One region of the Micromonospora schwarzwaldensis genome, then DNA from elsewhere that is predicted to be linked to it. Evidence: predicted binding sites of a transcription regulator. Region 1 holds the regulator's gene; the other holds the start of a gene.
The links. The regulator HspR, encoded in region 1, represses chaperone genes until heat shock. The targets are predictions, from matches to a motif close to TTGAGTNNNNNNNACTCAA.
Positions count from the first base shown of each region.

Region 1 (3,404 bases):
TGCTCACCGCGCTCCTGCCGATCCTCGACGACCTCGACCGGGCCCGCGAGCACGGCGACCTGGTGGGCCCGTTCGGCAGCGTGGCCGACCAGCTCACCGCCGCGCTGGGCAAGTTCGGCCTGACCGCGTTCGGCGAGCAGGGCGACCCGTTCGACCCGACCCGGCACGAGGCGGTGGCGCACCAGACCTCCGCCGACGTGACCGAGCCGACCTGCGTGCAGGTCATGCGCCGGGGTTACCAGCTCGGCGAGCGCCTGCTGCGGCCGGCCCTGGTCGCGGTCGCGGACCCGGAGTAGTGCCGACCCGCGACGTCCCGCCCGCCCGCCTCGGGCGGGCGGGACGACCGGGGTTCGACCCGTGGAAGGGGGTGGACCGGTGAGTTCCAAGGACTGGATCGAGAAGGACTACTACGCCGCGTTGGGCGTGGACAAGTCCGCCTCCTCGGACGAGATCAAGAAGTCGTACCGGAAGCTGGCCCGGGAGTCGCATCCGGACCACAACCCCGGTGATGCCGGGGCCGAGGAGCGGTTCAAGACCGTCTCCGAGGCGTACGCGGTGCTCGGCGACGAGAAGAAGCGTCGCGAGTACGACGAGATGCGGTCGCTCTTCGGCTCGGGCGCGTTCCGGCGCGGCGCCCGCGGCGCGGGCCAGCCCGGTGGCGCGCCGTTCGACGTCTCCGACCTGTTCGGCGGCGGTGCCGGCGGTGGCGGCGACGCCCGGTTCGGCGGTGGCGGCGGCTTCACCGACCTGTTCAGCACGATCTTCTCCGGTGGCGGTGCCGGCGGCGGGGCACGCCGGCCCGGCCCGGCCCGGGGCCGGGACGTCGAGGCCGAGGTGGCGCTGGACTTCTCCGACGCGGTCCGCGGCGTCACCCTGCCGCTGACGCTGCGCGCACCCGGAGTCTGCGACACCTGCCACGGCAACGGCGCGAAGCCGGGCACCACGCCGGTGACCTGCCCGGTCTGCCACGGCGCCGGCGTGACCACCCGCAACCAGGGGTCGTTCAGCTTCTCCGAGCCGTGCCGCAACTGCCAGGGCGTCGGCACCATCGTCGAGGAGAAGTGCCCGGAGTGTCACGGCACCGGCGGGGTCACCAAGACCCGCACGCTGACCGTGCGCTTCCCGGCCGGGGTGGCCGACGGCCAGCGGATCCGGCTGGCCGGTCGCGGCGAACCCGGCGAGCGGGGCGGCCCGGCGGGCGACCTGTTCGTGCACGTGAAGGTCCGTCCCGACGAGCTGTTCGGGCGCACCGGGGACGACCTGACCCTGAACGTCCCGATCACGTACGCCGAGGCGGTGCTCGGCACCGACCTGCGGGTGCCGACCCTGGACGGCACGGTGACGTTGCGGGTGCCACCGGGTACACCCGCCGGGCGGGTGCTGCGGGCCCGCGGCAAGGGCGTCGTACGCAATGACGGCCGCGCCGGTGACCTGCTGGTCACGCTCGACGTGGTGGTCCCGGCGAAGGTGTCGGACGAGGCGCGGGCGGCGCTGGAGACCTTCGCGGCACAGACTCCGCCCGCCGCGCGGGAACATCTCGACGCGCGGGTACGTCGATTCAGTTGACGGCGGCAGCGGAGGTGAGCGGGCATGTCGGAGGAGTACGTCGGCTCGGGTGACCCGGCCTACGAAGCCAAGATTCTGATGATCTCGGTGGCGGCGCGGATGGCGGGCATGCACCCCCAGACGCTGCGCCAGTACGACCGGCTGGGCCTGGTGCAGCCCGGCCGGGCGGCCGGCGGCGGTCGCCGGTACAGCGTCCGGGACGTGGTGCTGCTCCGCGAGGTGCAACGGCTCAGCCAGGACGACGGGATCAACCTGGCCGGGGTCAAGCGGATCATCGGGCTGGAGCGGCTGCTGGAGGAGGCGCAGCAGCGGGTGGCCCGGCTGGAGGCGGAGCTGGACGCCGCGTACCGGCGGATCGCCGAGCTGGAGTCGCTGGGTGGCTTCCCGCGCGGCGACCTGGTGCCCACCAACCGCACCTCCACCGCGCTCGTGGTCTGGCGTCCCCGCCGCACCCCCGACCGCTGACGCTCGCTACCCGCGCTCGTCCGAAGGCCGGCCCGCCCGCTGTTCCCGGGGCGGCCGGCCTTCTGCCGCTCCGCTTCCCCGTCCCGCTCCCGCGACGCGGAGGTCGCCGAAACGGGGGTGCGGCGGGATGCGTTCCACTACGCTTGCACTCAGGGGATAAACGCCCTGAAACGGAATCCGGGCTGGCGGGGGGAGCCATGGCGGAACCGGCGAAGAAAGTGGCGGAACGCGCGGAGGAACGCCTGGAGAAGGTGGCCGAGAACGTCAAGGAGCGATTCGACCGGGTCACCGAGGGTCGCTTCAGTGACAAGGTCAAGGAAGGGCGCTTCGCCGACCAGACCGACCACGGAGTGGACCGCGCCAGGGACGACGAGCGGCGCAAGAAGCAGGGCGGATCGGCCTGACGGTCCGCCGACGACCGGGCCGGGACCCACGGGGGGTCCCGGCCCGTCTCGATCGACACCAGCTCGCAGCTCGCCTAGAGGCGGCGGTTCTCGCGGACCAGGCCGCCCTCGCACCAGTCGCGGTAGACGAAGAGATCCGGGCGGGCGAGCAGCACCCGGCTGTTGTGCGCCCAGTTGCGCATCAGGTCGTCGCCGGTCCGTTCGGCCTGCTCGACCAGCTTGCGGAAGCGGCGTTTCGGGTGCGCCCGGAAGTTCGTCCGGATGCCGTCGGCGGCGTAGATGTAGAGGCAGTGCAGCGCGAACCGGCGGGCCGGGCAGGACCGGTCCATGGCCAGGTCGAACAGCGTCTGCACCAGGTGGTCACCGGCGACCAGCAGGTCCCAGTCCGGCGGCATGGAGGCCAGCGGCACCGAGTCCGGCTGGTACGCCCAGGCCCGCAACTCGGCGGGCGAGGGGTCGACCGGGTTGGCGAAGCCGTGGAACGTCTCTTCCTGCACGCTCACCGGCCGACCTTCCGCTGACGCTGGCGGGGGCACCGGCCACCCGCGGACCCTGGCTGCTGGGGCGACACGTTAACGCGGTTCGGCGGAGCAGTGGTAGACCTTCCCGGGATCAATTTGACAACCGTTGGCCGGGCCGACCGGCTGAGCAGCCGATCAGCCCGGCCCAGGTCAGTCGCCCACCGGCACCGTGGCCGTCGACCGGGCGGCGGCGGCACGTCGGCGCAGCCACTGCTTGAACCACGGAGTGTCCGTCAACCGGGCGAGCAGCGGACCGGTCACCACCGTGATCAGCACGTACGCGGTGGCGAGCGCGGCCAGCTTCGGCTCCACCGGGTAGACGGCGGAGACGGCCAGCCCGGCGATGACGATGGAGAACTCGCCGCGCGGGGTGAGCGCCAGGCCGGCCCGCCAGCGTCCCGGCTCGGCGATCCCGGCCCGGCGGGCGGCCAGGTAGCCGGTGGCCACC
Region 1 is NZ_CP154796.1:6,440,063-6,443,466, reverse strand. It holds gene grpE (nucleotide exchange factor GrpE) at 1-296, shown strand, start outside; gene dnaJ (molecular chaperone DnaJ) at 376-1,566, shown strand; gene VKK44_RS28170 (heat shock protein transcriptional repressor HspR) at 1,591-2,031, shown strand; gene VKK44_RS28165 (hypothetical protein) at 2,229-2,435, shown strand; gene VKK44_RS28160 (hypothetical protein) at 2,510-2,938, opposite strand; gene VKK44_RS28155 (cation:proton antiporter) at 3,107-3,404, opposite strand, start outside.

Region 2 (3,404 bases), 3.3 Mb from region 1:
CCAGTGCTCGGTCTGGGCCGGTGACGGCTCGCACCGGATCCCGATGATGGAGCGGGCGAACCAGACCCCCGCCATCGACGTGGTGCGCATCCAGGTCAACTGACCCGTACGCCGACGGCCGGAGCCGCCCGGGCACACCCCCGGGCGGCTCCGGCCGGTTTGTCGGGCGCTGGCGTCGGTGGGGCCGCTCGAACTGGGTCGTTGGTGCTATCGCGTCGGCCGCGCGGCACGTCGCTCGCCGCCCGGCACGGAAGCACGCCGCAGGGGTGACACGCCCGACCGCCCGGCGGTTGGCATGCCGGTGCCGGCGGACGGTGTGGCGGGCCGGGCCGGGCCGCTCGGGCGGCGGCCCCGGTACCGGCCACGGGACCCGCGCGCCGGACCGGTCGTCGCCGGTGGGCATCCGCGGCGGCCGGGGGTACGCACCGGCGCGCCGAGAAAGTTGATGCCGTGCTGATGCTGCGGGATGAAAATTGTCGACCAAGAAAGTCGGTCGGGGCCCCGCTGATTCCCAGCGTGGCCCCGTGGCGCCCGACGGTGAACCGCAGGCCTCAGCGGCTCTTGTACGCCTCCACCACGGAGACCGGGATGCGTCCGCGCTCGGAAATCTCGTAGCCGTTCTTGGCGGCCCATTCGCGGATGGCGCGGTTCTGCTCGCGGTCCATTCCCGAGGTGCTCGGCCGGGTGGTGCGTCGGGCCGCGCGGCCGGCGTCGACGGGTCCGCGGCCGATGCGCCGGCCAGCGTTGATGTACGGGTCCAGCGCTTTACGCAGGACACCCGCGTTCTCGTCGGAGACGTCGATCGTGTATGCCACGCCGTCCAGGCTGAACTCGACGGTCCGATCGGCCTTTCCGCCGTCGAGGTCGTCCGTCAGAACGGTGATTACTTTCCTTGCCATCGCCATTACTCCCTGTGTCGGGCGGGGTGTGGCTAAGAGTTTGGCCTACCTGGTGGTAATTCCGCAACAATAACCGACACTTTGCATTCGGCGGGTCGTGTAAACGATGGACCGGCAATAGGGCCGACGGTGGACGGACGTGGCGTGGGTCACATGCTGGAACAAGGGCCACGGTTTGTTACTTGAGTCAGACACGCTCAACCAACGTGATGGCAGGTGTTCGATGGCAACTCTTCCGGTACTTCCCCTGACCGACGCCGTCCTGCTGCCCGGGATGGTCGTCCCGGTGACCCTCGACCCGACCACCCAGGCCGCGGTCGACGCGGCCCGCGCCACCGGCGACAAGACGTTGCTGGCGGTGCCCCGCATCGACGGCGAGTACGGCTCCGTCGGCGTGGTCGCCACCATCGAGAAGGTGGGCCGGCTGCCCAGCGGTGAGCCGGCGGCCGTGGTGCGCGGCATCGCCCGCGCCCGCATCGGCTCCGGCGTGCCCGGTCCCGGCGCGGCCCTCTGGGTCGAGGCGACGACCCTCGACGAGCCCGCTCCGGCCGGCCGCGCCCGCGAGCTGGCCCGCGAGTACCGGGCGCTGATGACCTCGGTGCTCCAGCAGCGCGGCGCCTGGCAGGTCATCGACGCCATGGAGCGGATGACCGACCTCTCCGAGCTGGCCGACTCGGCCGGCTACGCGCCCTGGCTCAGCCTGGCGCAGAAGACCGAACTGCTCGCCGCGCCGGACGTCACCGCCCGGCTGGAGCTGCTGGTCGGCTGGGTGAAGGAGCACCTGGCCGAGCAGGAGGTCACCGAGCAGATCAACACCGACGTCCGCGAGGGGCTGGAGAAGTCCCAGCGGGAGTTCCTGCTCCGGCAGCAGCTCGCCGCGATCCGCAAGGAACTCGGCGAGGACGAGCCGGACGGCTCCGCCGACTACCGCGCCCGGGTCGAGTCGGCCGACCTGCCGGACACGGTTCGCGAGGCGGCGCTGCGCGAGGTCGGCAAGCTGGAGCGGGCCAGCGACGCCTCACCCGAGGCGGGCTGGATCCGTACCTGGCTGGACACGGTCCTGGAGATGCCGTGGAACACGCGTACCGAGGACCACACCGACCTGGCCGCGGCCCGGGCGGTGCTCGACGCGGACCACGCCGGCCTGGCCGACGTGAAGGACCGCATCCTGGAGTACCTCGCGGTGCGCAACCGCCGCGCGGAGCGCAACCTCGGTGTGGTCGGCGGACGCGGCTCCGGCGCGGTGCTCGCCCTGGCCGGCCCGCCCGGCGTCGGCAAGACCAGCCTGGGCGAGTCCGTGGCCCGGGCGCTCGGCCGCACCTTCGTCCGCGTCTCGCTCGGCGGGGTCCGGGACGAGGCCGAGATCCGCGGTCACCGGCGCACCTACGTCGGCGCGCTGCCCGGCCGCATCGTGCGGGCGCTGCGCGAGGCCGGCTCGATGAACCCGGTCGTGCTGCTCGACGAGGTCGACAAGCTGGCCGTCGGTTATGCCGGCGACCCGGCGGCGGCCCTGCTGGAGGTGCTCGACCCGGCACAGAACCACACCTTCCGCGACCACTACCTCGAGGTCGACCTCGACCTGTCCGACGTGCTGTTCCTCGCCACCGCCAACGTGGTGGAGAGCATCCCCGGCCCGCTGCTGGACCGGATGGAACTCGTCACGCTCGACGGGTACACCGAGGACGAGAAGGTGGCCATCGCCCGGGACCACCTGCTGCCCCGGCAGCGGGAGCGGGCCGGGCTGACCGCCGACGAGGTGACCGTCGCCGACGAGGCGCTGGCGCTGATCGCCGGGGAGCACACCCGGGAGGCCGGCGTCCGGCAGCTCGAACGCGCGCTGGCGAAGATCCTGCGCAAGGTGACGGTGGCGTTGGCGTCCGACCCGGCCCCGGTCCGTGTCGACACCGGCAACCTGGTTCGCTACCTGGGCCGGCCCAGGTTCACCCCGGAGTCCGCCGAGCGCACGGCCGTGCCCGGCGTGGCGACCGGCCTGGCCGTCACCGGCGCCGGCGGGGACGTGCTCTTCATCGAGGCCACCAGCATGGAGGGCGAACCGGGTCTGACCCTCACCGGTCAGCTCGGGGACGTCATGAAGGAGTCGGCGCACATCGCGCTCTCCTACCTGCGCTCCAACGGACGACGCCTCGGCATCGACCCGAACGCCCTCGCCGGGCGGCGGATCCACGTGCACTTCCCGGCGGGCGCGGTGCCGAAGGACGGCCCCAGCGCCGGCATCACCATGGTCACCGCGCTGGCGTCCCTGGCCACCGGCCGGCCGGTCCGGCCCGAGTTCGGGATGACCGGCGAGGTGACGCTCTCCGGCCGGGTGCTGCCCATCGGCGGCGTGAAGCAGAAGCTGCTCGCCGCGCACCGGGCCGGCCTGACCGAGGTGATCATCCCGAAGCGCAACGAGCCGGACCTGGACGACCTGCCGGCCGAGGTGCGTGAGGCGCTGACCGTGCACCCGCTCGCCGACGTGGCGGACGTGCTCGCGCTGGCGCTGCG
Region 2 is NZ_CP154796.1:2,756,818-2,760,221, forward strand. It holds gene VKK44_RS12135 (hypothetical protein) at 1-103, shown strand, start outside; gene VKK44_RS12140 (histone-like nucleoid-structuring protein Lsr2) at 552-899, opposite strand; gene lon (endopeptidase La) at 1,123-3,404, shown strand, end outside.
Region 2: lon (endopeptidase La) is a predicted target of HspR. The motif match lies at 1,082-1,100, and genes of this name have one in related genera.